Regions from separate parts of the Streptomyces sp. NBC_00370 genome, predicted to be linked through region 3. Evidence: riboswitches for the same ligand, from Rfam matches in the RefSeq annotation. Region 3 holds a riboswitch; each other region holds the start of a gene.
What was found. A riboswitch is a leader RNA that binds a small molecule or an ion and turns the genes downstream of it on or off. The one in region 3 is predicted to bind cobalamin.
Positions count from the first base shown of each region.

Region 1: it holds a riboswitch for cobalamin, as region 3 does, so the genes downstream of both, OHS57_RS25705 (ribonucleoside-diphosphate reductase subunit alpha) here and OHS57_RS09115 (cobalamin biosynthesis protein) in region 3, are expected to answer to the same signal.
Region 2: it holds a riboswitch for cobalamin, as region 3 does, so the genes downstream of both, OHS57_RS14095 (ABC transporter substrate-binding protein) here and OHS57_RS09115 (cobalamin biosynthesis protein) in region 3, are expected to answer to the same signal.
Region 4: it holds a riboswitch for cobalamin, as region 3 does, so the genes downstream of both, OHS57_RS33370 (CbtB domain-containing protein) here and OHS57_RS09115 (cobalamin biosynthesis protein) in region 3, are expected to answer to the same signal.

Region 1 covers NZ_CP107968.1:5,737,181-5,744,260, reverse strand. Annotated here, with positions in the region: gene OHS57_RS25725 (extracellular solute-binding protein) at 1-925, opposite strand, end outside; gene OHS57_RS25720 (GntR family transcriptional regulator) at 1,210-1,974, shown strand; gene OHS57_RS25715 (DUF3311 domain-containing protein) at 2,092-2,346, shown strand; gene mctP (monocarboxylate uptake permease MctP) at 2,343-3,974, shown strand; cobalamin riboswitch at 4,161-4,285, shown strand; gene OHS57_RS25705 (ribonucleoside-diphosphate reductase subunit alpha) at 4,423-6,813, shown strand; gene OHS57_RS25700 (ribonucleotide-diphosphate reductase subunit beta) at 6,813-7,080, shown strand, end outside.
Region 2 covers NZ_CP107968.1:3,181,927-3,189,006, reverse strand. Annotated here, with positions in the region: gene OHS57_RS14110 (DUF2017 domain-containing protein) at 1-416, shown strand, start outside; gene OHS57_RS14105 (amino acid permease) at 498-1,931, shown strand; gene OHS57_RS14100 (Mov34/MPN/PAD-1 family protein) at 1,976-2,389, shown strand; cobalamin riboswitch at 2,361-2,513, shown strand; gene OHS57_RS14095 (ABC transporter substrate-binding protein) at 2,556-3,557, shown strand; gene OHS57_RS14090 (iron ABC transporter permease) at 3,595-4,647, shown strand; gene OHS57_RS14085 (ABC transporter ATP-binding protein) at 4,644-5,411, shown strand; gene OHS57_RS14080 (putative leader peptide) at 5,513-5,632, shown strand; gene OHS57_RS14075 (MoaD/ThiS family protein) at 5,777-6,079, shown strand; gene OHS57_RS14070 (PLP-dependent cysteine synthase family protein) at 6,079-7,029, shown strand.
Region 3 covers NZ_CP107968.1:2,101,242-2,108,321, forward strand. Annotated here, with positions in the region: gene OHS57_RS09095 (alpha/beta hydrolase) at 1-319, opposite strand, end outside; gene OHS57_RS09100 (class II aldolase/adducin family protein) at 401-1,051, opposite strand; gene OHS57_RS09105 (inorganic phosphate transporter) at 1,259-2,497, shown strand; gene OHS57_RS09110 (hypothetical protein) at 2,510-2,707, shown strand; cobalamin riboswitch at 2,820-2,942, shown strand; gene OHS57_RS09115 (cobalamin biosynthesis protein) at 2,976-3,983, shown strand; gene OHS57_RS09120 (cobyric acid synthase) at 3,980-5,512, shown strand; gene OHS57_RS09125 (putative cobaltochelatase) at 6,057-7,080, shown strand, end outside.
Region 4 covers NZ_CP107968.1:7,521,253-7,528,332, reverse strand. Annotated here, with positions in the region: gene OHS57_RS33395 (ATP-binding protein) at 1-102, opposite strand, end outside; gene OHS57_RS33390 (hypothetical protein) at 274-645, opposite strand; gene OHS57_RS33385 (VOC family protein) at 859-1,239, shown strand; gene OHS57_RS33380 (type 1 glutamine amidotransferase domain-containing protein) at 1,316-1,849, opposite strand; gene OHS57_RS33375 (hypothetical protein) at 2,101-2,661, shown strand; adenosylcobalamin (AdoCbl) riboswitch at 2,774-2,869, shown strand; gene OHS57_RS33370 (CbtB domain-containing protein) at 2,914-3,129, shown strand; gene OHS57_RS33365 (CbtA family protein) at 3,150-3,917, shown strand; gene OHS57_RS33360 (aldo/keto reductase) at 3,982-4,962, shown strand; gene OHS57_RS33355 (hypothetical protein) at 4,932-5,420, opposite strand; gene OHS57_RS33350 (DUF6479 family protein) at 5,525-5,875, shown strand; gene OHS57_RS33345 (SigB/SigF/SigG family RNA polymerase sigma factor) at 5,916-6,746, opposite strand; gene OHS57_RS33340 (iron-containing redox enzyme family protein) at 6,861-7,080, shown strand, end outside.

The DNA of each region.
Region 1 (7,080 bases), 3.6 Mb from region 3:
TGTTCTTGCCGGAAGGACCGGGCATCACGAAGTTCTCGAGGTTGCCCTTGAGCTTGCCGGTGGTGTCGGCCTTCGGGTCCTCGGCGGACGCGCCTTCCCAGGCGGCGCCGAAGATCATGCCGGACTTGCCCTGACCGTAGATGGTGAAACGGTCCGACTCGTCCTTGGTCTTGTCGCCGTGCATGTACTTGTCTTCGATGTTCTTCCAGTCGTTCAGGCCCTTGAGCGACTCCGCCGAGGAGAGGTTGGCCTTGAACGTGCCGCCGTTGTCGGTGGCTATGGAGCCGCCGGCGTCGTAGACGAAGGACATCGCCGCGTACCAGTCACGGGAGGGCTGGTACCAGGCGTTGAACTTGGTCCCCTCCTTCTTCTGGATCTTGTCCAGGTCGGAGGTCAGCTCGGCGTAGGTCTTCGGCGGCGCGGTGATGCCGGCCTTCTTGGCGACGTCCTTGCGCCAGTTGCCCACGCGGCCGCCGGCGTAGTACGGCACACCGTAGGTCTTGCCCGAGTAGGTCACGGACTGCTTGAGGCCGTCCAGCCAGGCGCCGGAGTTGTCGAACTTCGAGGCGTCGACCGGGGCGAAGGCGCCCTTCACCATGTAGCCGAGCATCTCGGTGTTGCCCATCTCCACCACGTCCGGCGCCTTGTCGGTGGCGAGGACGGCGTCGAGCTTGGTGTTCTTGTCGGGCCAGCCGTAGTACTCGTGCTTGATCTTGACGCCGGGGTGCTTCTTGACCAGTGCGGCATCGGCTGCCTTCACCAGGTCCGGCCAGTTGTTCTGGGCATCCACCGTCAGCCACACGGTGAGTGCTTTGGCGTCCTCCGACTTCGAAGACCCGTTGTCGGACTTGCTGTCCGAGCCACACGCCGCGATGCTGACCAACATGCCCGCGACGCCGACCGCCGCGATGAGCTTGCGCTTCACGCCACCCTCCTCAGGGATTCCTGCAACCCCCCGCCCACCGCGAAGACTTACGCCGAGTACTGACTGGGGCTGGGACCTGGTCTTTAATGGTTTAGACCAGTACGGGGAGCTTGGCCTAGACCTTTGGGGGTGTCAAGGGTGTATAAGAAGGGCAGTGACGTCCGTTATCGGACCGACACCTGAGAGGCAGGCCCACGTCTTGTGACCGGACCGTGCCACCATGTGAGCCGCGACAGACGGAGGAGCCGGTGACGGCAGCAGCGCAGCAGTCGGGAAGGCAGGGCATGGCCACGGACGGGGGCGGCACGGAGACCGAGGGACCGGCGGCGACCCGCACGGCGCGCGTGCCCAAGTACTACCGCCTCAAGCGGCACTTGCTGGACATGACAGAGACTCTACCGCCAGGGACCCCGGTTCCGCCGGAACGCACGCTCGCCGCCGAGTTCGACACCTCGCGTACGACCGTGCGGCAGGCGCTCCAGGAGCTGGTGGTCGAGGGCAGGCTCGAACGCATCCAGGGCAAGGGCACGTTCGTCGCCAAGCCGAAGGTGTCGCAGGCCCTGCAACTCACCTCGTACACCGAGGACATGCGGGCCCAGGGCCTCGAACCGACCTCGCAGCTGCTGGACATCGGCTATGTCACCGCCGACGACACCCTGGCCGGGCTGCTCGACATCACCGCGGGCGGCCGGGTGCTGCGGATCGAGCGGCTGCGGCTGGCGAGCGGTGAGCCGATGGCGATCGAGACCACGCATCTGTCGGCCAAGCGCTTTCCCGCGCTGCGCCGCTCGCTGGTCAAATATACGTCTCTCTATACGGCGTTGGCCGAGGTGTACGGGGTCCATCTGGCCGAGGCCGAGGAGACCATCGAGACCTCGCTGGCCACCCCGCGCGAGGCCGGACTGCTCGGCACGGACGTGGGCCTGCCGATGCTGATGCTCTCGCGGCACTCGGTCGACGCGGACAACGAACCGGTCGAATGGGTGCGTTCGGTGTACCGCGGCGACCGGTACAAGTTCGTCGCGCGGCTCAAACGACCCGCCCATTGAGCGGTTTAGCCGCACCGTTGTCGTTCCGAGACGGCGGCGGGGGTGACGGCGGTCGGCCTCCTCCCCTAGATTGCCTGCGCATTACAACAGGTGATCAGTGAGGGGACGGTACGCCGAATGCTGGACAACCCGGAAGAAAAACCGCCCACGGTGACACCGCTGCGGGTGGTGATCGGCGTCTGTCTGCTGGCACCGTTCGTGGCGATGCTCTGGGTCGGGTCGTACGCGAAGGTCGACCCGGCGTTCATCGGCATCCCCTTCTTCTACTGGTACCAGCTGCTGTGGGTCTTCATCTCGACCGCGCTGACCATGACCGCCTACAAGCTGTGGCAGCGTGACCAGCGCGCCCGCAAGGGAGGTGCGTCGCGATGAAGGACGGTGTGAACGGCGTCGCGCTCGGCGTCTTCATCTTCTTCTTCCTGGCCGTCACGGCCATGGGGTTCCTGGCGGCGCGCTGGCGCAGGGCGGAGAACCAGCACAGCCTCGACGAATGGGGCCTGGGCGGCCGGTCGTTCGGCACCTGGGTGACCTGGTTCCTGCTCGGCGGTGACCTCTACACGGCGTACACCTTCGTGGCCGTGCCGGCCGCGATCTACGCGGCGGGCGCCTCGGGCTTCTTCGCCGTCCCGTACACGATCCTGGTCTACCCGCTGATCTTCACCTTCCTGCCCAGGCTCTGGTCGGTGTCGCACAAGCACGGGTACGTGACGACGTCGGACTTCGTCAGGGGGCGCTTCGGGTCGAAGTCCCTGTCGCTGGCCGTCGCCGTGACCGGCATCCTCGCGACGATGCCGTACATCGCGCTCCAGCTGGTCGGTATCCAGTCGGTGCTCGACGTGATGGGCATCGGCGGCAGCAACGACACCAACTGGTTCGTCAAGGACCTGCCGCTGTTCATCGCGTTCGCCGTGCTCGCCGCCTACACGTACTCGTCGGGGCTGCGGGCGCCCGCGCTGATCGCGTTCGTCAAGGACGGTCTGATCTACATCGTCATTCTCGTGGCGATCATCTACATCCCGATCAGGCTCGGCGGCTTCGACGACATCTTCGCCAAGGCGGGCGACGCCTTCGCGAAGGTCAATCCGGCCACCGGCAAACCGCGCGGCGCGCTGGCGCCGCCCGAGGCCGGCCAGTGGGGGTACGCGACGCTGGCGCTCGGCTCGGCGCTCGCGCTCTTCATGTATCCGCACTCCATCACGGCGACGCTCTCCAGCCGCAGCCGTGACGTGATCCGGCGCAACACCGCGATCCTGCCGCTGTATTCACTGATGCTGGGGCTGCTGGCGCTGCTCGGCTTCATGGCGATCGCCGCCGGGATCAAGGTCGACAACGGCCAGTTGGCGATCCCGCAGCTCTTCGAGAACATGTTCCCCGACTGGTTCGCCGGCGTCGCCTTCGCCGCGATCGGTATCGGCGCGCTGGTGCCGGCCGCGATCATGTCGATCGCCGCGGCGAACCTCTTCACCCGCAACATCTACAAGGACTTCATCAAGCCGGACGCGACCCCGGCGCAGGAGACCAAGGTCTCCAAGCTGGTGTCCCTGCTGGTGAAGGTGGGCGCGCTGGTCTTCGTCCTCGGGATGGACCCGACCGTCGCGATCAACTTCCAGCTGCTGGGCGGCATCTGGATCCTGCAGACCCTGCCGGCCCTGGTCGGCGGCCTGTTCACCCGCTGGTTCCACCGCTGGGCGCTGCTGGCGGGCTGGGCGGTCGGCATGGTCTACGGGACGCTCGCCGCGTACGGCGTCGCGAGCCCGACCCAGAAGCACTTCGGCGGCTCGTCGAAGGAGATCCCGGGGCTCGGCGAGATCGGCTACATCGGCCTCACCGCGTTCGTGCTGAACGTGGTGGTGACGGTGGTCCTCACCCTGATCCTGCGCGCGGTCAAGGCACCGGACGGCATCGACGAGACGACGGCGTCCGACTACACGGCGGACGCGGGCGACCCGGACGTCAAGGCCGAACTCCCCCTGACAACACCGGCCGAACCGGCTCACTGACCCACCGAGAAAACCGTCACGGGAACGGGCCGCCGGCACCGCCGGCGGCCCGTCGCGCGTATCAGCGCACCCATTCCTTGAGCTGCTCGGTATCCAGCGTGATGCCGAGATGAATCCCGTAGCGGGCAGACGAAACTCGATGCGACACAAGATGTGGGGGGTGACTCCCGAGACGCCCACCAGATGTATGCTCGTCTCGCTGTCGACACAGGGGAATCCGGTGCGAATCCGGAACTGTCCCGCAACGGTGTGCTGTGGTGCGCTTTGTCGTACCCGCGAGTCCGAAGACCTGCCGACGGTGCGTCCGGTTCGACCGAGCCGGGCGCCGAGACGTCCCGGGCCCCGCGGTAGGGCCGGCGGACACGGCGGTGCGCCCTGCCCTGGGTGCGGTCCGTCGTATGCCTGCCTCCTGCCCGCCGGACCCGATCCGAGCGAGGGAGAGCATCACGTGACCATCGCGCCAGACCGTCCGGCCACGCACACCGCCGCTTCAGGCGAGGCACTGCTGCGTACGCTGACGGACCTCACCGCCGATCTGCCCGACACCGACCCGGGCAAGGTCGCAGCGGCGGCGCTCCGGGGGCGTAACGCCGGATCGGACGCTGCGGGCCTGCGCGAGCTGGCCACCGAGGCCGCCGCCGGGCTGATCTCCGAGGACCCCGCGTACTCCCGGCTCGCCGCCCGGCTGCTGACCCGTTCCATCGCCGACGAGGCCGCCGGCCAGGGCGCGGTGTCGTTCTCCGCCTCGGTCGGCGTCGGACACACCGAGGGGCTGATCGCCGACGCCACCGCCCGCTTCGTGGCGCTGCACGCCGACCGGCTCGACGAGCTCGTGGACCCGGCGGCCGACGACCGGTTCGGCTACTTCGGTCTGCGCACGCTCTACAGCCGTTATCTGCTGCGCCACCCGATCACCCGTCAGGTCATCGAGCGCCCGCAGTACTTCATGCTGCGCGTGGCGTGCGGGCTCGCCGAGGACGACAGCCCGGCCGCGCTGGAGGACGTCGCCGCGCTCTACCGGCTGATGAGCCGGCTGGACTATCTGCCGTCGTCGCCGACCCTGTTCAACTCGGGCACCCGGCACCCGCAGATGTCCTCCTGCTATCTGCTGGACTCCCCCGCCGACGAACTCGACTCGATCTACGACCGCTACCACCAGGTGGCCCGGCTCTCGAAGCACGCGGGCGGCATCGGCATCCCGTTCTCCCGTATCCGCTCCCGGGGTTCGCTGATCCGCGGCACCAACGGGCACTCCAACGGCATCGTGCCGTTCCTGCGCACGCTCGACTCCTCGGTCGCCGCCGTGAACCAGGGCGGCAGGCGCAAGGGCGCCGCCGCCGTCTACCTGGAGACCTGGCACGCCGACCTGGAGGAGTTCCTGGAGCTGCGGGACAACACCGGTGAGGAGGCGCGCCGTACGCACAACCTCAACCTGGCGCACTGGATCCCCGACGAGTTCATGCGGCGCGTCGAGGCGGACACCGACTGGTCGTTGTTCTCGCCGTCCGACGTGCCGGAGCTGGTCGACCTGTGGGGCGACGCGTTCGACACGGCGTACCGCGCGGCGGAGGCGGCGGGCCTCGCGATCAGGACGATCCCGGCCCGTGACCTGTACGGCAGGATGATGCGCACCCTCGCCCAGACCGGCAACGGCTGGATGACCTTCAAGGACGCGTCGAACCGTACGGCCAACCAGACGGCGGAGCCCGGCCGCACGGTCCACTCCTCCAACCTCTGCACGGAGATCCTGGAGGTCACGGACGACGGCGAGACGGCCGTCTGCAACCTCGGCTCGGTCAACCTGGCCGCTTTCGTGCTGGATTCGGGCGAGATCGACTGGGCGCGGCTGGACACGACGGTCCACACCGCCGTCACCTTCCTCGACCGGGTCGTGGACATCAACTTCTACCCGACCGAGCAGGCGGGCCGCTCCAACGCCAAGTGGCGCCCGGTCGGCCTCGGCGTGATGGGCCTGCAGGACGTCTTCTTCAAGAAGGGCCTGCCCTTCGACTCCGCCGAGGCCGCCGCGCTCTCCACGAAGATCGCCGAGCGGGTCATGCTCGCCGCGTACGAGGCGTCCTGCGGGCTCGCCGAGCGGTACGCCCCGCTGCCCGCCTGGGAGCAGACGCGTACGGCGCGCGGGGTGCTGCACCCCGACCACTACGGCGTGGAGCTGAACTGGCCCGAGCGGTGGGACGCCCTGCGCGCCCGGGTCGCCAGGAGCGGTATGCGCAACTCGCTGCTGCTCGCCATCGCGCCGACCGCGACCATCGCCTCGATCGCCGGGGTCTACGAGTGCATCGAGCCGCAGGTCTCGAACCTCTTCAAGCGCGAGACGCTGTCGGGTGAGTTCCTTCAGGTCAACTCGTACCTGGTGGCGGAGTTGAAGCGGCTCGGCGTCTGGGACGCAAGGAGCCGTGAGGCGCTGCGCGAGTCGAGCGGCTCGGTGGCGGGCTTCAGTTGGCTGCCCGCCGAGGTGCGCGAGCTGTACCGCACGGCGTGGGAGATCCCGCAGCGCGGTCTGATCGACATGGCGGCGGCGCGTACCCCGTTCCTCGACCAGAGCCAGTCGCTGAACCTGTTCCTGGAGACGCCGACCATCGGGAAGCTCAGCTCGATGTACGCGTACGCCTGGAAGAAGGGCCTCAAGACCACGTACTACCTGCGCTCGCGCCCGGCGACCCGGATCGCCCGCGCGGCCGGCGCCGACGTACCGGCGGCGCGCGTCGCCCCCGGCCCCGGCCCCGGCCCCGTGCCCGTGCCCGTACCGATGGCGCCCGACGCGGACGCCGTCGCCTGCTCCCTGGAAAACCCCGAGTCCTGCGAGGCCTGCCAGTAATGACGACCGAGACCGAACCGACCGAGACCACCGAACCGACCGAGACCGTCGTGAAGAACCTGCTCGACCCGGGGTTCGAACTGACGCTGCGGCCGATGCGCTACCCGGACTTCTACGACCGCTACCGCGACGCGATCAAGAACACCTGGACCGTGGAGGAGGTCGACCTCCACTCCGACGTCGCCGACCTCGCCAAGCTCTCCCCCGGCGAGCAGCACATGATCGGCCGGCTGATCGCGTTCTTCGCGACGGGCGACTCGATCGTCT
Region 2 (7,080 bases), 1.1 Mb from region 3:
AAGGCCCCAGCGAACCGCCCGCCGACCCGGCGCTGGCCCGGCTGTTTCCCGACGCCTACGGGGACGACGACGAGGAACTGCGGGAGTTCTCCTCCGAGTTCAGGCGCTTCACGGAGAACGACCTGCGCGACCGCAAGCGCGCCGACGGGGTCGCCGTCGTCCGCTCCCTGGACGCGCTCACCGCGTCCGGCGCCGGTGACGCCGTACTGAAACTGACCCCCGACGAGTGCGCCCACTGGCTCGGCGCCCTCAACGACCTGCGGCTGACGATCGGCACCCGGCTCGACGTCACGGACGAGGACGAGGGCGGCGAGCTGTACCGGCTGCCCGACTCCGACCCGCGCAAGCCGATGGTCATGGCGTATCTGTGGCTCGGCGCGCTCCAGGAGACGCTCGTGGAGACGATGATGCCCTGACGGGCCGCGCGGTTGCCCGAAATGAACCCTTCGCCATGATAGGTCCTGAGTGCTGACCGCACGGCGAAAGGGCACTCCACGATGACCACACCCGTCGAGAGCGACGAGACCGGCCGGCCGGGCGAGGACGACGAGGGCTACGCACGCGGGCTCGGCAGCCGGCAGATCCAGATGATCGCGATCGGCGGCGCGATCGGCGTCGGTCTGTTCATGGGCGCGGGCGCCAACATCGCCAAGGCGGGGCCGAGCATCATCCTGATGTACGCCCTCGCCGGCGTCGTCATCTTCTTCATCATGCGGGCGCTGGGCGAACTGCTGCTCTACCGCCCGGTGTCCGGCTCGTTCGCCGAGTACGCGCGCGAGTTCCTCGGCCCGTTCTTCGGCTACGCCACCGCCTGGACGTACTGGCTGATGTGGGTGGTCACCGGCATGGCCGAGCTGACGGCCGCCGCGATCTACATCCACTTCTGGTTCCCGCAGATCCCGCAGTGGGTCAGCTCGCTCGTCTTCCTGCTGGTGCTCTTCGGGGTGAATCTGATCTCGGTGAAGATCTTCGGCGAGGTCGAGTTCTGGTTCTCGATGATCAAGGTCACCGCCATCATCGGCATGATCGTCATCGGGCTCGGCGTCCTCACCCTCGGCTTCTCCGACGCCGGTGCCACCGCGGCCCCCGGCAATCTCGTCTCGCAGGGCGGGGTCTTCCCGCACGGCATCGGCTCCAGCCTGATGACCCTGCAAGGCGTGATGTTCGCCTACCTCGCCGTCGAGGTCGTCGGCGTCACGGCAGGCGAATCGCAGAACCCGGAGAAGACCCTCCCCAAGGCCATCAACACGCTGCCCTGGCGGATCATCATCTTCTACGTCGGCTCGCTGACCGTCCTGCTCGCCGTGGTCCGCTGGACCGAGTTCTCCGCCGGCGTCAGCCCCTTCGTCTACGCCTTCGAGAAGATCGGCATCCCGCTCGCCGCCGGCATCGTCAACTTCGTCGTCCTCACGGCGGCCCTGTCGTCCTGCAACTCCGGCATGTACTCGACGGGCCGGATGCTGCGCGCGCTCGCCGTCAACAGCGAGGCGCCCAAGGCGTTCGGCAGACTCAACTCGCGCCGCACCCCCGCCTTCGGCATCAGCGTCTCCGTCGCCCTGATGGGCATCGGCGTCATCCTCAACTACCTCGTCCCCGAGAAGGCGTTCGGGTACGTGACGTCGGTGGGCACCGCCGCCGGCATCTGGACCTGGATGATGATCCTCGCCAGCCACATCCGCTACCGCCGCGCCGTCGAAGCGGGCCGGCTGCCCGCCTCCGCGTTCCCGGCCCCCGGCGGCGCGGTGCTGAGCTGGGTCGCCCTCGCCTTCCTCGCCTTCGTCACCTGCCTGATCGCCTACGACCACGAAGCGCGCGTCTGCCTGTACGTGGGCGCCCTGTGGGCCGTGGGTCTGGTGGGCGGCTGGCAGCTGCTCAAGCGCCGCACCGTCACCACCGGGGAAGAGGCGGGCGCCTACGCACCCGTCGAGTAGGGCCTACCCGGTGGCCCGGCCCTCGGCCGTCCTATATTTCACTCATGCTGACCATCACCCAGGCTCTGTACGACCAGATCGTCGCGCACGCACGCCGCGATCATCCCGACGAAGCCTGCGGCGTGGTCGCGGGACCCGAGGGCTCCGACCGGCCCGAGCGGTTCGTCCCCATGCTCAACGCGGCACGCTCGCCCACCTTCTACGAATTCGACTCGGCGGACCTGCTGAAGCTCTACCGCGACCTGGACGACCGCGACGAGACCCCGGTGATCGTCTACCACTCGCACACCGCGACCGAGGCGTACCCGTCCCGTACGGACATCAGCTACGCCAACGAGCCCGAGGCGCACTACGTGCTGGTCTCGACCGCCGACAGCGACGGTCTCGGCCCGTTCCAGTTCCGCTCCTACCGGATCGTGGACGGCAAGGTCACCGAAGAGGACGTCACGGTCGTCTGAGAGACTGACCCCCTACCCGAGGCGGCAGGAGCCAGGAAGCCGGTGCGAGTCCGGCGCGGTCCCGCCACTGTGACCAAGCGAATCCGCTTGGCAGCCAGGAACTGACCTGCCGCCCTTCTTCCACCAGCCAGGGGACGCGGAAATCCCCCCGGAGGAGTGCTCAGCCATGCCGTCAGTCCCGCCCACGCTCCGCCGCGCGCTCATAGCCGCCGCGCTCCCCGCCCTGCTGGTACCGGTCGCCGCGTGCGGCTCGACGGACAAGCCGGCGGCGAGCGCCGCGAAGGCAGCCGCCCCCGGCTTCCCCTACACCGTCACCAACTGCGGTGTGAAGACGACCTACCAGGCACCGCCCCGGCGCGTCGTCACCATGAACCAGCACGCCACCGAGGTCATGCTCGCGCTCGGCCTGCGAAAATCCCTGGTCGGCACCGCCTACCTGGACGACACGATCTCGCCCGCCTACGCCGCCGCGTACAAGAGCGTGCCGGTGCTCGCCAAGGAGTACCCCTCCAAGGAGAAGCTGCTCGCCGCCGATCCCGACTTCGTCTACGGCGGCTACGCCAGCGCCTTCGACGCCAAGGACGGCCGCGCGCGCGACGACCTGAAGGGCGCGGGCATCGACACCCGGCTCAACATCGAGAGCTGCACCAAGGGCGCCGTCACCATGGACGACGTCTACCAGGAGGTACGGGAGGTCGGCCGGACCTTCGGCGTCCCCGACCGCGCGGACAAGTGGATCGCGCGGGCCCGCGCCACCGTCGCGGGGACGGCCGCCAAGCTCAAGGGCGTCAAGCCCGTCTCCGTCTTCGTCTACGACAGCGGCGACAAGACCGCCTTCACCGCGGGCGGCGCCGGCATCGGCAACGAACTCATCACCCGCGCGGGCGGCGCCAACGTCTTCGCCGACCTGGACAAGTCGTTCGGCGACGCCACCTGGGAACAGGTGGTCGCCCGCAAGCCGCAGGCCGTCGTCATCTACGACTACGGCTCGACGACGGTCGCCCAGAAGGAGAAGCGGCTCACCGACGACCCGGTGCTCGCCGACGTACCCGCGATCAAGAACAAGCGGTTCGCCGTGATGCCGCTGTCCAGCGTCGTCCTCGGCGTACGCGCCCCCGACGCCGTCGCGAAACTCGCGGCCCAGCTCCACCCCGGAACTGTGAAGTAGCGCCGTGCCCCGCACCACCCCGCCAGGCCCGTCCGGCATATCGGGCGCACCGGTCACGCCCGGCCCGCGAGGGCACGGGCGGCTGCGCTACCCGCTCGTGCTCGGCTGTCTCGTCGCCGCGCTCGCCGTCGCCGTCGTCGCCGGGCTCGCGCTCGGCTCCGTACGGATCGGGCCCGGCGAGGTCGTCGCCGCCCTCACCGGGCGGGCCGCACCGAGCCCGTACCGGACCATCGTCCTCGACGTACGGCTGCCCAGGGTGCTGCTCGGCGCGATCGTCGGCGCGGGGCTCGCCGTCGTCGGGACGGTCCTCCAGGCGCTGGTGCGCAACAAGCTCGCCGACCCGTTCCTGCTCGGCATCTCCTCCGGCGCGTCGACCGGCGCCGTGGCCGTGCTCGTCCTCGGCATCGGCGGGGGAGTGACCACCACCGTCGCCATGCCGGCCGCCGCCTTCGCCGGCTCGCTCGTCGCCCTCGCCCTCGTCTACAGCCTCGCCCGCAGGGGCGGCGCCATGACCGGCGGCAGGCTCGTCCTGGCCGGGGTGACCGTCTCGTACATCCTCTCCGCGCTCACCACCCTCCTGCTGGTCGTCGCCGCCCGGCCCGAGCAGTTCCAGGAGGCCCTGTACTGGACACTCGGCGGTCTGGGCAGCGCCCGCTGGGGCACGCTCGTCCTGCCCGGCGTCGTCCTGCTCGCCGGGACGGCGCTGCTGATGACCCTGGCCCGGCCCCTCGACCTGCTGCTGGTGGGGGAGGAGGGCGCGAGCGTGCTCGGTCTGAACGCCGGGGCGTTCCGGGCGGCCGTCTTCGTCGTCGCCTCGCTCGTGACCGGCGTCATGGTCGCGGCGAGCGGCGCCGTCGGCTTCATCGGACTGCTCGTACCGCACGCGGCCCGCGCGGTCGTCGGCGCCGGACACCGCGGCCTGCTGCCGGTCGCCGCGCTCGGCGGGGCCGTGGTGCTGGTCGTCGCCGACCTCGCCGCCCGTACCGTCGCAGCGCCGCAGGACGTCCCCGTCGGTGTCCTCACCGCGCTCATCGGCGGCCCGTTCTTCCTGTGGCTGATGCGCCGCCGTCCCGAAGGAGCCCCCGCATGAGCGCCGAGCTGCGGGTGGAAGGGCTGTCCTACTCCGTGGACGGCCGTGAACTCGTCCATGCCGTCGACCTGACGGCGGCCCCCGGCGAGACGATCGGGCTCGTCGGGCCCAACGGGAGCGGCAAGACCACCCTCCTGCGCTGCGTCTACGGCACGTTGCGGCCCACCGCGGGACACGCCCTTCTCGACGGCGCCGATCTGCACACCATGACCCACAAGGCCCGCGCCCAGCGGCTCGCGACCGTCCCGCAGGACGGACAGACCGACTTCGAACTCACCGTCCGTGAAGTCGTCGCCATGGGCCGCTCCCCGCACAAGCGCTTCTGGGAGGCGGACAACGCGGCGGACGCCGCCCTGGCCGACGCGGCGCTCGACCGGGTCGGCATCCGCCCGCTCGCCGACCGCACCTTCCCGTCCCTGTCCGGCGGCGAACGCCAGCGCGCGCTCGTCGCCCGCGCCCTGGTCCAGCAGCCGGCCCTGCTCGTGCTGGACGAGCCGACCAACCACCTCGACATCCGCTACCAGCTCGACATCCTCACGCTGATCAGCCGGTCGGGGACCACCAACCTGCTCGCCCTGCACGACCTGAACCTCGCCGCGTACTACTGCGACCGGCTCTACGTCCTCCAGGCGGGCCGCGTCGTGGCGTCCGGCACACCCCGCGACGTCCTCACCCCCGGGCTGCTGGCCGCCGTCTACGAGGTGTCGGCCGAGGTCAGCACCCACCCCACGACCGGCGCGCCGACCGTCACATATCTGCCGTAACCGGGACAGCTTCCAGCAATCCGTCCAACTGGCGAACGTGCCTCGTCCACCAGTCGAGATCGCTTACCTGGATGCGAACCGGGAATCGATACGATGACCTCATGGTTCCCCAGGACGTGAGCGACAAGACGCCGAGCACACCGCTGCTCGTGGCGCGGCTGCACGTCGACCTGTGCCGCCTCGCCAGCGCCATCTGTCCCGGCGGCGCGACCGCCGGCTGACCGGCCCCGCCCGGCTTCCCGCCGCTCCAGGCACCAGCCGCACCCGCACCACCCCGAACTCGCCCCACCCCCGCGCGCGGGGGCCCGAGCCGCGCGCCACCCTTCCCGGACAGTGCACCGTCCCCCTGACAGGAGCCGAACGCCATGGCCATCGAGGTCCGCATCCCGACCATCCTCCGCACCTACACCGACGGAGCCAAGGCCGTCCAGGGCAGCGGCGCCACCCTCGCCGAGCTGTTCGCCGATCTCGACACCCGCCACGCCGGCATCCGCGGCCGCCTCATCGACCCTGCCGCCGACAACCAGCTCCGCCGCTTCGTGAACGTCTACCTGAACGACGAGGACGTCCGCTTCCTCGACGGCGTCTCCACCCCCGTCTCCGACGGCGACAGCGTGACGATCCTGCCCGCCGTGGCCGGCGGCGCCCTCGAAGCGCACGCGGTCTGATGCGGTACGACACCCCGCTGGCCGCCGTCGGCAACACACCCCTGGTGCGGCTGCCGCGGCTGTCGCCCTCGGACGACGTGCGGATCTGGGCCAAGCTGGAGGACCGCAATCCGACCGGCTCCGTCAAGGACCGGCCCGCGCTCCACATGGTCGAACAGGCCGAGAAGGACGGCAGGCTCACCCCGGGCTGCACGATCCTGGAGCCGACCAGCGGGAACACCGGCATCTCGCTCGCCATGGCGGCCAAGCTCAAGGGCTACCGCATCGTCTGCGTCATGCCGGAGAACACCTCCCAGGAGCGGCGCGACCTGCTCGCCATGTGGGGCGCCGAGATCGTCTTCTCACCGGCGGCGGGCGGCTCCAACACGGCGGTGCGCGTGGCCAAGGAGCTGGCGGCCGAGAACCCGTCCTGGGTGATGCTCTACCAGTACGGCAACCCCGACAACGCGGGCGCGCACTACGCGACCACGGGCCCCGAGATCCTCGCCGACCTGCCCTCCATCACGCACTTCGTGGCCGGACTCGGCACGACGGGCACGCTGATGGGCGTCGGCCGCTTCCTGCGCGAACAGCGCCCCGGCATCCAGATCGTGGCGGCCGAACCGCGCTACGACGACATCGTCTACGGGCTGCGCAACCTCGACGAGGGCTTCGTCCCCGAGCTGTACGACGCGTCGGTCCTCACCACCCGCTTCTCCGTCGGCTCGGCCGACGCGGTCACCCGTACCCGCGAACTCCTCCAGCTGGAGGGCATCTTCGCCGGCGTCTCCACGGGCGCAGCGCTGCACGCCGCGATCGGTGTCGGCAAGAAGGCCGTGAAGGCGGGCGAGAGCGCGGACATCGCGTTCATCGTCGCCGACGGCGGCTGGAAGTACCTGTCGACGGGGGTCTACACGGCAGCGACGACGGAGGAAGCGATCGAGACGCTGCACGGGCAGCTCTGGGCGTAGCCGCCGTGTCGCCTCCGGCGGGGGTGCGGGTCTGGGTTGCGGGTTCGCCGT
Region 3 (7,080 bases):
TGCCGTGGCTGACGCGCTCAAGACGGCGTACGACGGTGTCCGGGGAGTGGTCCACGTCGGGCAGCACAGGTCCGACGACGGCGTGGATGCCGGGGCCCTGGAGTCCGTACGTGCCGGGACGCAGGGAGGCGAAGGAGCGGGTCAGGGTGATCTGTCCCGCGGCCGTCGCGTGCACGGTCAGTCGGGGGTCGCCGGGCAGGGCGCGCCCGGGCGGCGGCTTGAGCGCCGCGTCGCTGGCGTACCGGCCGGCCGCGACTGCGGCCGCGCCGACACCGATCATCGTGGTGACGGCTGCTGCCGTCGCTGTTGCCGGGCGCACCCTCACAGTGTGGTGACCGTCGGCCCGGCCCGCCAGTGGACGGGGACCACCGGTGACATTCGACACGGCCGGTCGCGGGGGTCAGCTCTGCTTGCCGTACCCCTTCAGTTTCTCCGTCACCTCGGCCAGCTCCGCCTCGGAGAGCAGCGTCGGGGTGTGTCCCGGCACCGCCGACGCGGTCAGCCACAGGCGGCACATCCACTCCAGCTGGGCCGTGCGGTCGTACGCCTGGTCGAGGGTGGCGCCGTGGGCGACCGTGCCGTGGTTGCGCAGCAGACAGGCGCTGCGGTCGCGGAGTGCTTCGAGCATGTACGTGGCGAGCTGGTCCGTCCCGTACGTGGCGTACGGCGCGACGCGGACCGGACCGCCCAGGGCGGCCGCCATGTAGTGGATCAGGGGCAGCTCGGGGACGAGCGTGGAGACGGCGGTGGCGTGCACGGCGTGGGTGTGGACGACGGCGGCGGCCGGGGTGCTGCGGTAGACCGCCAGATGCAGCGGCAGTTCGCTGGTCGGCGGGAGGGATCCGGCGACCTGCTCCCCGTCGAGCCGGACCGCTACGGTGTCGTCGGGGGTCAGCCGGTCGTACGGCACCGCGCTCGGGGTGACGAGGACGAGATCGCCGACGCGGGCCGACACGTTGCCCGACGTGCCGACGACGAGGCCTTCGGCGGCCGTCCTGCGGGCGGTGGCAACGACGTCCTGCCAGGCCTGCCTGACCGCGTCGTCGTCCACGGAGGTCCGTTGCCGCGAGCGTGGCTGGGGCCGTGGCCGCGACGCTGGCGGGGGCGGCTGTGTCCGGTGCTCTGTCATGCGCAGATCCTGTCAGGCGGGCCGCAATTCGGGCAGTGCGGTGCGGTCCGTGGCCTCCCCCGTGGAGAGACACCTCAAATACCTGCCTAGTTCATCTTCCGTTCACTCTTATTCGATTGCCTGAACGGCATGGAGCACCTCACGCTGCTGCTCGCGATCGTGATCGCGACGGCTCTCGTGTTCGATTTCACGAACGGTTTCCACGACACCGCCAACGCGATGGCTACGACCATCTCGACCGGCGCTCTCCAGCCAAAGATCGCGGTGGCCATGTCCGCCGCCCTCAATCTCGTCGGCGCCTTCCTGTCGGTCGAGGTCGCCAAGACCATCTCCGGCGGCCTCATCAACGAACAGGGCATCAGGACCGAAGTCATCTTCGCCGCACTCGTCGGCGCCATCCTGTGGAATCTCTTCACCTGGCTGCTGGGCCTGCCGTCCAGCTCCTCGCACGCCCTCTTCGGAGGCCTGATCGGCGCCACCCTGATGTCCGTCGGTACGTCGGGGGTCAACGGCGGGGTCGTCGTCACCAAGGTGCTCATCCCCGCGCTCGCGGCGCCGGTCGTCGCGGGGCTCGCCGCGACGGCCGCCACCCGTCTGACGTACCGGATCGGACGGCACACCGACGAGAAGGACACCGCCAAGGGGTACCGGGCGGGGCAGATCGCCTCCGCCGCCCTGGTCTCCCTCGCCCACGGCACCAACGACGCGCAGAAGACCATGGGTGTGATCACCCTCGCCCTGGTCACCGGCGGTGTGCTGGCGCCCGGGTCCAACCCGCCGCTGTGGGTCATCGTCTCGGCCGGCACGGCCATCGCGCTCGGCACCTACCTCGGCGGCTGGCGCATCATCCGCACCATGGGCACCGGACTCACCACCCTCAAGCCGCAGCAGGGCTTCGCGGCCCAGACCAGTGCCGCGACCGTCATCCTGGCCTCCTCCCACCTCGGTTTCTCGCTCTCCACGACTCAGGCGTGCTCCGGTGCCGTGATGGGCGCGGGGCTCGGCCGCAAGGGCGGGGTGGTCCACTGGTCCACCGCGACCCGGATGGCCGTCGCCTGGTGTCTGACACTGCCCGCGGCCGGTCTGGTCGCGGCGGGCGCGGAGTTCCTGACCGGACGGGGCCCCTGGGGCGTCGCCGTCGTCGCCGCGCTGCTCATCCTGGTGTCCGCGGTGATCTGGCGGGCCTCCCGTCGCCGGCCCGTCGACGCCACGAATGTGGTCGGCGGTACGGACGACGTGGTTCCGGTGTCCGTCGGACTCCCGCAGGATCTGTCGGCCACCATCCCGGCCCCCGCTCCGGTCCCCGGGGCCGCGACCACGGCCGCGACCGCGGCGGCTCCCACCACAGCGGCCTCGGCCACGGCGTAAGGACGGAACAGCATGGAAATCGACTGGGCGGCTCTCGGCTCCGTCTTCGGGGTCAGCCTCGTGGCCACCGTCGCGCTGGTTGGCCTGTTCACCCTCGGGGTCATCGGCCTCTCCAAGCAGGGCTCGGCGACCGCCGTGTCCGGCGCGTACGCTTGCTTCGCCCTGTGCGCGGCCGCCGTCGCGTACGGGATCTTCCTCATCGTCGCCTGACCCGGCCCCTGGCCCTGCCCGCACCGTCCCGCTCACCCTCGACCGCAGGTCAAGGGTGAGTTGACGGCTGTTCTCACAGCGTGGTGGACTGCCGAGGCCAAAAGGGACCGGTTCGCGCCGGTCCCGCGGTGGCAAGCAGAGGAAGCCGGTGCGAGTCCGGCGCGGTCCCGCCACTGTCACTGGGAGAGCGCAGCGCCCAGGAGCCAGGAACTCTCGCCGCCGCTTCACGTCGAGCCGGGGCGCGGACCCTGAGTGAGGACACTTCGCCATGCCTGGCCGCGGTTCAGCCGCCGAGCGGGTCTTCGCCTACGGCGCCACCGCCGGACTCCTGGCCGACCTGCTGTTCGCCGACCCACGGCGGGGACACCCCGTCGCCGCCTTCGGCCGCTCCGCAGGCGCCGTCGAGCGCGTCCTGTGGCGCGACCACCGGGGCTGGGGCGCCCTGCACACGGCGGTGTGTGTCGCGGGCGCCACCGGCGCCGCCGCGCTCGCCGGTCGGCTCGTACGGGACCGGCGCGCCGCGTCCGTCGTCCTGACCGCGGCAGCCACCTGGTCGGTCGTGGGCGGCACATCGCTGGGCCGGGAGGCGCGCGCCGTCGGAGCAGCGCTGAGCGCCGGGGACACCGAGCGGGCCCGTACGCTGCTCCCCCGGCTCTGCGGACGTGATCCGCAGGCCCTGGACGAGCGACAGATGGCCCGCGCCGTGGTCGAGTCCGTCGCCGAGAACACCTCCGACGCCGTGGTGGGCGCGCTCGTGTGGGGCGCGGTCGCCGGGGTGCCGGGACTGGTCGGATTCCGCGCCGTGAACACTCTCGACGCGATGGTCGGCCACAAGTCCGCCGCCTACCGACGCTTCGGCTGGGCCTCGGCCCGGCTCGACGACGTGGCCGGCTGGCCCGGGGCCCGGCTCACCGCCGCGCTGGCGACCGCCTTCGGTGGCGATCCGCGCGGCGCCCTGCGGGCGGTACGCGCCGACGCGGCCCGCCATCCGAGCCCCAACGCGGGCCCGGTGGAGGCGGCGTTCGCCGGTGCGCTGGGGGTACGGCTCGGCGGCACCCTCGCGTACGGCGGCCGGGTCGAGCACCGGCCGGTGCTCAACGGGGCGGCGGGGCGGCCGGTCGAGGTGGCCGACATCGAGCGTGCGGTACGCCTGTCGCGACGCGTCACCTGGCTCACGCTGGGCGTCTGTGCGGTGGGGCGGTTCGCGGTCGGGGCCGGGTTCGGGGCCGGGTCCAGGTTCCGGTCCGGAGTTGTTGGTCGGAGGGGGTCGATATGAGGGGCGGCGGACTGCTGGTCGCGGGCACGACGTCCGACGCGGGCAAGAGCGTCGTTACGGCGGGCATCTGCCGGTGGCTGGTGCGCCAGGGGGTGAAGGTCGCGCCCTTCAAGGGGCAGAACATGTCGCTCAACTCGTTCGTGACGCGCGAGGGCGCGGAGATCGGCCGGGCCCAGGCCATGCAGGCACAGGCCGCCAGGGTCGAGCCGACGGCGCTGATGAATCCGGTACTGCTCAAGCCGGGCGGCGACCGCAGCAGCCAAGTGATCCTGATGGGGCGGCCGGTGGGCGAGCTGAGCGCGCGCGGCTACCACGGCGGCCGGCAGGCCGAACTGCTCCAGCCCGTGCTGGACTGCCTCGATGAGCTGCGGAGCACGTACGACGCGGTGATCTGCGAAGGCGCCGGCAGTCCCGCCGAGATCAACCTCCGCCGTACCGACATCGTGAACATGGGCATCGCGCGGGCCGCCCAACTGCCGGTCGTGATCGTCGGGGACATCGACAGGGGCGGGGTCTTCGCCTCCTTCTTCGGCACGACGGCGCTGCTGAGCGAGGCGGACCAGTCGCTGGTCGCCGGGTATCTGATCAACAAGTTCCGCGGCGACGTGTCGTTGCTCGAACCGGGGCTCGACATGCTGAAGGGGCTGACCGGGCGCGCCACCTACGGGGTGCTGCCGTGGCGGACCGGGCTCGGCATCGACGAGGAGGACGGGCTGCGGGTGTCGCAGCACGGCACCGTACGCGAGTCGCGCGTCGCGCCGCCGTACGGCGAGGACGTGCTGCGGGTGGCGGTGTGCGCGGTGCCGCTGATGTCCAACTTCACCGATGTGGACGCACTGGCGGCCGAACCGGGTGTGGTGGTGCGGTTCGTCGACCGGCCCGAGGAACTGGCCGACGCCGACCTGGTGGTGGTGCCCGGCACGCGCGGCACGGTGAAGGCGCTCGGCTGGCTGCGGGAGCGCGGCCTGGCCGACGCGATAGCCCGGCGGGCGGCGGACGGCAGGCCGGTGCTGGGGATCTGCGGCGGGTACCAGATGCTCGGCGAACGGGTCGAGGACGACGTCGAGTCGCGGGCCGGCGTGGTGCCGGGGCTCGGACTGCTGCCGGTGCGGGTGCGGTTCGCCGTGGCGAAGACGCTGGCCCGGCCGGTGGGTCACGCGCTGGGCGAGGCCGTCGAGGGGTACGAGATCCATCACGGCGTGGCGGACGTGCGGGGCGGCGAGCCGTTCGTGGTCGACGGGGAGGGGCGGGCGCTGGACGGCTGCCGGGTGGGTGCGGTGCGGGGCACGCACTGGCACGGGGCGCTGGAGAGCGACGCGTTCCGGCGGCGGTTCCTCACGGAGGTGGCGCGGGAGGCGGGGCGGCGGTTCGTGCCGGCGCCCGACACGAGTTTCGGGGAGCTGCGGGAGGCGCAGCTGGACCTGCTGGGTGATCTGGTCGAGGAGCACGCCGATACGGCCGCGCTGATGCGGCTGATCGAGGACGGGGCGCCGACGGGGCTGCCGTTCGTTCCGCCGGGTGCGCCGTGACGGCCGTGCGGCGGGGTGTCGCCGTCCTGCGCGGTGTCGCCGTCCGGCGCGGTTCGGTTGGCGGTTGTGGTTGCGGTGGTTGCCGGGTGCCGTTCCGGGGTCGTGTCCTGCGCTGCATGATTTACGGCGCGTACTCCCGAGACGCGGAGCCACCGCCGAGATGCGCCACAAATCACGCTCTACGCTCCGGACACCACCCCTGCACGACCCCCTTCACCCCGACCGTCCGGGACACGTGTGCCGGACCACCGAGGGCAGTTGGCCGGGCGTTCGCGCCAGGGACGTGTCCCCCGGACCGCAGGGCACCGCTCACCCGCGCTGACGCGGGCGGTTGGGTGGACCCGCCCACGGGAGGGGGCCGGGGCCGGAGGAGGGGGGTGTCCGGACGTAAAGCGAAGGAGCTCATGCGACAAGCAGTCCGGACACCCCCCTCCGCAGGACCCGGAACCCGGCACACGTACCGACAACCGCAACCACCGAACCCGGCCGCCCCCGCCGGACGGCGACACCGCAGCCAAGATCCGTCAGCACGGAGGAGTCATACATGAGCACACCCTTTCCGTTCACCGCCGTCGTGGGGATGGACGATCTGCGGCTCGCGCTGCTGCTCAACGCGGTGAGTCCCGCCGTGGGCGGTGTGCTGGTGCGTGGCGAGAAGGGCACCGCCAAGTCCACCGCCGTGCGGGCGCTTTCGGCGCTGCTGCCGGAGGTGTCCGTCGTTCCGGGGTGCCGGTTCAGCTGTGATCCCGCTTCGCCCGATCCCGCGTGCCCCGACGGGCCGCACGCGGTGGTCGACGGGGTGGACAGGCCCGCCCGGGTGGTCGAGCTGCCCGTCGGTGCCTCGGAGGACCGGCTGGTGGGGGCACTGGACATCGAGCGCGCCCTCTCCGAGGGGGTGAAGGCGTTCGAGCCCGGTCTGCTGGCCGACGCGCACCGCGGGGTGCTGTACGTGGACGAAGTCAACCTGCTGCACGACCACTTGGTCGACCTGCTGCTGGACGCGGCTGCCATGGGCGCCTCGTACGTGGAGCGCGAGGGCGTCTCCGTACGGCATGCGGCGCGCTTTTTGCTGGTCGGGACGATGAACCCCGAAGAGGGCGAGCTGCGGCCGCAGTTGCTCGACCGGTTCGGGCTGACGGTGGAGGTGTCGGCCTCGCGTGATCCGGAGCTCCGGGTCGAGGTCGTGCGGCGGCGGCTCGCCTACGACGACGACCCGGCCGGGTTCGGCGCCCGGTGGGCCGACGAGGAGAACACGCTGCGCGAGCGGATCGTGACCGCGCGGGCCCTGCTGCCCGAAGTGCGGCTCGGGGACGCGGCGTTGCTGCAGATCGCCGCCACGTGCGCCGCGTTCGAGGTGGACGGGATGCGCGCGGACATCGTGATGGCGCGGACGGCGACGGCGCTGGCGGCCTGGGCCGGGCGTACGGATGTGCTCGCCGAGGACGTCCGGCAGGCGGCGCTGCTCGCCCTGCCGCACCGGCGGCGGCGTAATCCCTTTGACGCGCCGGGACTTGACGAGGACAAGCTGGACGACACGCTGGAGGAGTTCAAGGGCGACGACGATCCCG
Region 4 (7,080 bases), 5.4 Mb from region 3:
CCAATAACGAAGGTGAGCGGCGACGATGCGCCGGATCTGCGATACGCGCTCCGCGGAGGCGTGCAATTCCACCTCGTAGTGCCGGTCGAGTGGAACTGTCATGTTTGAGGCTCCTCACAGAGAGGCCCACATGCTTCACGGCGTTGTGCCTACGGCGTAGCAACGACCCCCGAACACGAAGCGTGAGCAACAGCCACTTCTGGGTCACCAACAGACTGACCCCGTTGCGCCGGATGCGCAACACAAGCGGCTGTCGCCCCGCCGTCGGCCCCGTCAGCGGTGGCTTTCCAGCCGCAGCGTGACTTCCTCCTCCTGGTCGCCCGCCGCCGTACCCACGACCCGTACGGAGAAGGCGGAGGTGAGCGCCGCGTGCAGGGCGTCCACCGCCTTGTGGCCGCCCTGGAGGGTGGCGGTGACGGGCGAGGACAGCTCGGCGGGCGCCGCCTCGCCGCGTACGTCCGCCACGTCGAAGGTGGCCGTCCAGACGGCCTGCCGGTCGGCCGGCACGTCCTGGGGTACGTCGTCGGCGGCGCGGTCGGAGGCGAAGGCCGTGCCGAGGACCGCGAACACCGTGTGGGCGTCCTCCTTGGCCTGTCCGCCGAGTTGCACCGCGACCTCGGTCGCCGACTGTTCAGCGTTGCTCATGGGGTTGTTCCTCTCTGCGCCGAAGCTGTACGTGGAAGCCTGGGAAGGGATCGCTCCCAGGCTCTCCCCCGGGCCGTCGGAGTGCGACCGGAACCGGTCGGCCGGATGAAGCGCCGGCGGCCCGGGTACCCGCTGGGCAGCGGGCCAACCACCGGGCGCCCCGACGGGCCACGGCAGCTGTGTGCCCGTCAGGGCCGGGGGTACACGGTCGGCATGACCGTCGCCAAGACCAGCGTCCTCGTCCTCGACTGTGCCGAACCCGCCGACCTCGCCGAGTTCTACGCCACCTTCTTCGAAGCGGAGATCAAGATCGGTACCGACCCGGACTTCGTGGAGATCGTCGGACAGTCCGGCGTCCATCTCGCGATCCGCAGGGACCACGGCTACGCGCCTGCCAGCTGGCCCCGGCCCGAAACCTCTCAACAGGCCCATCTGCGCATCATGGTGGCCCGCGAGGACATCGACGAGGCGGAGCGTGAGGCGATCAGCCTCGGCGCACGCCCGCTGGACACCAAGGACAACGGCGGCCCGCGCGACACGCGCGTCTACTCGGACCCGGCGGGGCACTCCTTCACGCTGGCCGTCCAGCCGTAACGACGATGTCCGGCGTCCCGCCGTGGCGGGGCGCCGGACAGAGCCGGTCCGGGGTACAGGCTGCCTCGCGGAGGACTCAACCGCCGAACTGCTGGATGAACGCCTCGCAGAACGCCTTCAGATCGTCCGGCTTGCGGCTGGTGATGAGCGGGCTGGGCGCGGCGGTGCAGACCTTGACCTGCTCGTCCACCCAGGTACCGCCGGCGTTGCGGATGTCGGTCCGCAGGCTCGGCCAGGACGTCAGCGTCCTGTTACGCACCACATCGGCCTCGATGAGCGTCCACGGGGCGTGGCAGATCGCCGCCACCGGCTTGCCCGCGTCGAAGAACGCCTTCACGAAGGCCACCGCCGCGGGATCCGTCCGCAGCGCGTCGGGGTTGGCGACACCGCCGGGCAGCACGAGACCGTCGTAGTCCTCGACGGAGCTCTGCGCCACCGTCCGGTCGACGGGGAAGGTGTCCGCCTTGTCGAGGTGGTTGAACGCCTGCACCTGGCCCGGCGCGGTCGAGATCAGCTCGCGCTCGCCGCGCGCCTCCCCCACCGCCTTCCAGGGTTCGGTCAGCTCGACCTGCTCCACGCCTTCGGGAGCAACGAGAAATGCCACTCGCATCCGGATCACGTCCTTTCTCGTCATGTACAGCTGTGTTCGTCTGCCCGACGACGGGCGCCCGACACGCAGGCGGCCCGTGGACCGAGCCGGCCGGCCCCGCACGATTCTTACCGGAATGTGCCGGGCGGGCATGTCGAGTGACGCCGGGGGCTGCCGGGCGGCGTCAGGCGGGCGTCAAAGCCGCACGCGGTCGCGTCAGCCGTCCGTCAAGGCGTGGAGCGCCGGTCCGTTCCGTGCCTAGAGTCACCGCCATGGGACGACGTCGGGCGGGAGGGGCGGCCACGGGGCCCGGCGCCGGCAGCCGGGGCGCGCCGGGCACGGTGTACGACGACCGCTGGGCCGGTGAGGCCCGGCAGGCGGCGGGGTGCGCAGGGGTGTTGCTGACCCTGCTGCTGGTGGTCGACGGCGCTTCGGGCGATCTGACCCTGCGGCACGCCGTGTTCTGGACCGGGCTCGCCGTGCTGCTGTTCGTCGTACTCGTACCGGCCCGGGTGTCGGCGGGGGCCGGCTGGCTGGCCTCGCGCGGGCTGCTCGGCGAGCATCGGGTGCGTACGGACCGGCTGTTGTCGGTCCGTATGTCCGACGGGGTGGCCCAGCGCCTCGTCCTGTGCGACACGGAGGGCGGCAGGGTCGAGGTCGATCCGCGGGTGCTCGTCGCGGCGCCGCAGCTCTGGTACCGGCTGGAGACGGACGCCCTCGGGTCGCTGAGAGACGGCCGGCCGCTGTACGGCGCCGATACGCTCCGCAGGCTCACCGGACGCCTGGACGGCGCGGCGGCCGAGGCGGTCTTCCGCTCGTCCGGCCTGCGCTGAGCGTCCCGGTCCCGGCCGCCGCGGACCGTGCGTACGGCGTGGGCCCGGACGCGGGCACGAGGGGTGCACTGTGGCGTCACGGGGCCGACGGGCGGTACGGTGCCGAGGACATGACGAGGGTGTGACGGAAGTCCGGTGAGAATCCGGCACGGTCGCGCCACTGTGGACCCGCGGTTCGCCGCGGGAAGTCAGACCCGGCACCTTCGTCTCAGGCACCACGATCGGGACGCGTGTTCCCCAGGAGGTTCGGCCATGGCACAGTCTGCCGCCCCCACCACCGGCTCCACAGCCGTCGCACCCATCTCGCTCAAGGCGATAGCGCCCTGGGCGGTCTTCTTCGGCGTTCTGATGCTGTTCCTGCTGTACTTCGTCGGCGCCGAGCAGGGCGCCACCTCTGTCTTCTCCGGCACCGACATCCACGAGTGGGTCCATGACGGACGCCATCTCCTCGGCTTCCCCTGCCACTGAGAGACCGAGGAAATCCGCTCATGAACTCCATATCCGTCAGGGCCCTGTTGGTGCGCGGCATGCTCGCGGGGCTCGCCGCAGGCGTGCTCGCCCTCGTCGTCGCCTATCTGCTCGGTGAGCCGAGGATCGACTCGGCCATCGCGTTCGAGGACTCGCACAGCCACGAGCACGAGATGGAAGTCGTCAGCCGCTCGCTCCAGTCCACCGCCGGACTCGCCACGGGCGTCCTGGTGTTCGGCGTCGCCGTCGGCGGTATCGCCGCGCTCGCGTTCTGTGTCGCGCTCGGCCGGATCGGCGCCTTCGGGCCCCGGGCCACGGCGATGCTGCTCGCGGGCGGTGCGCTGCTCACCGTCTACGTCGTGCCGTTCCTCAAGTACCCGGCCAATCCGCCGTCGGTGGGCGACCCGGGGACCATCGGCAAGCGCAGTACGCTGTATGTGCTGATGATCGTGCTGAGTGTGCTGCTGGCCGTGGCGGCCGTCATCTTCGGCAAGCGGCTGGCACCGCGGCTCGGCAACTGGAACGCGACGGTCGCCGCCGTCGTCGGCTTCGGTGTGCTGGTCGGCCTCGCGTACGCGTTCCTGCCCACCGTCAACGAAGTGCCCAAGGACTTCCCGGCGCCGCTGCTCTGGCAGTTCAGGGTGGCCTCGCTGGCCATCCAGATCACCATGTGGAGCGCCTTCGGGCTGATCTTCGGCCATCTCGCCCAGCGGCTCCTCGCTCCGGAGACCGTTCCGGCGGTGCGCCGCAGCAGTCCGGACGACCGGGTCGGCGCCCCGGTGAACTGAACCCCGACCACCGTCAGAAACCCGCCGGGGCCCTTCCCGGCGGGTTTCTTCGTGAGGAGAAGCAATGGAGTACGTACGTCTGGGCCGGACCGGTCTTGAGGTGTCCAGGATCGTCCTCGGCTGTATGAGTTTCGGCGACCCGCAGTCCGGGTCCCACCCCTGGTCCCTGCCGCTGGAGGAGTCACGGCCGCTGGTCCGGCAGGCCGTCGAGGCGGGCATCACCACCTTCGACACGGCCAACGTCTACTCGCTCGGGTCGAGCGAGGAGATCGTCGGGCGGCTGCTGGGCGAATTCGCCAAGCGCGAGGAGGTCGTGATCGCCACCAAGGTGAACGGCCGGATGCACGCGGGTCCCAAGGGCGCGGGTCTGTCGCGTGCGGCCATCTTCAGCCAGGCGGAGGCGAGTCTGCGGCGGCTGGGCACTGACTACATCGATCTGTACCAGATCCACCGCTACGACCCGAACACGCCGATCGAGGAGACGATGGAGGCGCTGCACGACCTCGTGCGCGCCGGGAAGGTGCGCTACATCGGGGCCTCCTCGATGTGGACGTGGCAGTTCGCCAACGCCCAGCACACCGCCGAACTGCACGGCTGGACGCCGTTCGTGTCGATGCAGGACCAGTACAGCCTGCTGATGCGCGAGGAGGAGCGGGAGATGCTGCCGTTCTGTCTCGACCAGGGGGTCGGGGTGCTGCCGTGGAGCCCGCTGGCCCGGGGCCGGCTGACCCGCGACTGGGAGGACGACACCACCTCGCGTGCGCGCAGCGACCAGTTCGGCTCCACCCTCTACCGGCAGGCGGAGGACTCCGACCGGGCGACGGTGCGGACGGTGGCCGAACTCGCCGCCGAGCGTGGCGTGTCACGCGCGCAGATCGCGCTGGCCTGGCTGCTGCACCAGCAGGCGGTCACCGCGCCGATCGTCGGCGTCACGAAGGAACAGCATCTCAGCGACGCGGTGGCAGCGGTCGAACTGCGGCTGGACGACGACGAGATCGGCCGGCTCGCCAAGCACTACGCGCCGCGCGCGCCCGAGGGCTTCTGACCGTTCCGTGCGGGGCGGCACACCGTCCAGGCCAGCGCGAGGGCGAGCAGGTCCTCGGCCACGGCACCGGGCCAGTCGGTACCCGCCCTGTCGTGCGCCGTCCGGCGCCACCACGCCCCGGCGAAGGACCCGCCCACGGCGCCCGCGGCGCCCATCGTCGCCGCGACCGCCGGGGGCGGGCCGCCGGGCCTGCGCCCGGCGAGCGCAGCGGCGGCCAGCCCGCCGAACAGCGTCCGGGGCACCAGCCCGGCCGGGGCGAGCCTGCTCGGGGTCCGCGGAAGCTTGTCGCCCACCAACTCGCCCACGGCGCCCACGGAGGCGAGCGCCGTGGCCGGCCGGGAGGCGAGGAGGGCCGCCGGGCGGGATGTCTCCGCCGCGTCCGTCGTCAGCGCGACCGCCGCGGTGCCCAGCTGGCTGCGCAGCCCGGACACCACTCCCACCAGTACTTCGCGGATCATGTGGCACGTCCAATCTCGTAGGTGTGCGGTACGGGTGCGCGATGCAGGTGCGTGATGTGGCGGTATGACCCGATTTTTCGGGGTACTCGATTACCATGAACACGATGAACTGGGATCTAGCGTCCTCCCCCGGCGTGACGGCCATTCTCGTGCCCATCGTGGGCCTGATCGTGGTCGGTGTGCTGATCGGCGCCTTCTTGTGGGGACGCAGGATCAGAGACCACGAGTCCGTACCGCCCCGGCCCGACGAGCAGACGAAACTCCCGGACGAGGGCCCCGTCCGGGAGATCCTGGAGAACCGCGAACCGGACGAAGTACCGGAGTCCGACGAGCGGCTGATGCCGGGCGAGCTGAAGGGCAACGGCACGATCGGTTCGCGGTCGGCGCCACTGAAGAAGACCCCGAAGTGGAACGAGGACTCCGGCGGGAGCTTCGGCAGCGGCGGGTTCCGCTGAGCGTGCCGCCGCACCGGCCCCGGGTCCCCGGGCCACGCGCTCACGCGCACTCGTCGTCGTCCGCGAGGATCCCGTCCAGGATCTCGTCCCTGATCCGCGTGCACGAGCCGCTGATCAGCCGGGACACATGCATCTGCGACATGCCCAGCTCCTTGGCGATCATGCTCTGGGTCATCCCGCAGAAGAACCGCAGGTACAGGATCCGCCGGTCCCTGTCCGGCAGCGAGCCGAGCCCGGGCCGCACGGCCTCGCGGTCGATGACCACGTCCAGCGCCGGGTCGAGGCCGCCCAGCGTGTCGGAGAGCGAATGCGCGGCGTCGTCCCCCTGGCCGCGGAACTCCGCGTCGAGCGAGAGAGCGGCGAAGCTGTCGATGGCGCGCGTGCCGTCGATGACCTCCTGCTCCGTCAGCCCGGTGTGCGCCGCGATCTCGGTGGCCGTCGGGATCCGTCCGCCGACGCTCTGCGCCAGCTCCTGCCGGGCGACGCGGACCCCGGCCCGCAGCTCCTGGACCCGCCGGGGCACATGCACGCTCCACATGTAGTCGCGGAAGTGGCGCTTGATCTCGCCGTCGATGGTGGGGATCGCGTAGCTCTCGAACGGCTTGCCGCGCGCCGGGTCGTACCGGCTCACCGCCTTGACGAGACCCAGCGAGGCGACCTGCGTCAGATCCTCCAGGGACTCGCCCCGGTTGCGGTAGCGGCACGCCATCCGGTGCGCCAGCGGCAGCCACGCGGTGGCGACCTCCTGCCGGACGCGGACCTTCTCGGCGCCCTCGGGCAGCCGCGCCAGCCTGCGGAAGGCATCCGCCGTATCGGGGGAATCGTCATGCGGATGATTCGATTTGACATTTCCACTCACACGAGAAGGCATTCACATACCCTCCTGTCGAAGGACGACGAAATGTTTGCCCGAAGTGCGCCGATCCAAAACGCGGCCCGGATCCGTCCCATGATTAATCCTGGCAGGTCGGGGCACTCGGCGCGTATGTCAGATACATTTCCCCGGGGAACAGCGGGCCGGACCGAGCCGGAATTGCCGACAGGCCGGGGAGAAATCTCGGCCGCCGTCATCGCGCTGCTCCGCAATTCGGGGGCCGCGCCCTCGGCGGAGACCGTGTCCGCCGCCGATCCCTACGGAGATGATCTCCAACTCGCGCTCTATCTCTGTTACGAGTTGCATTACCGGGGGTTCGCCGGCGTCGCCG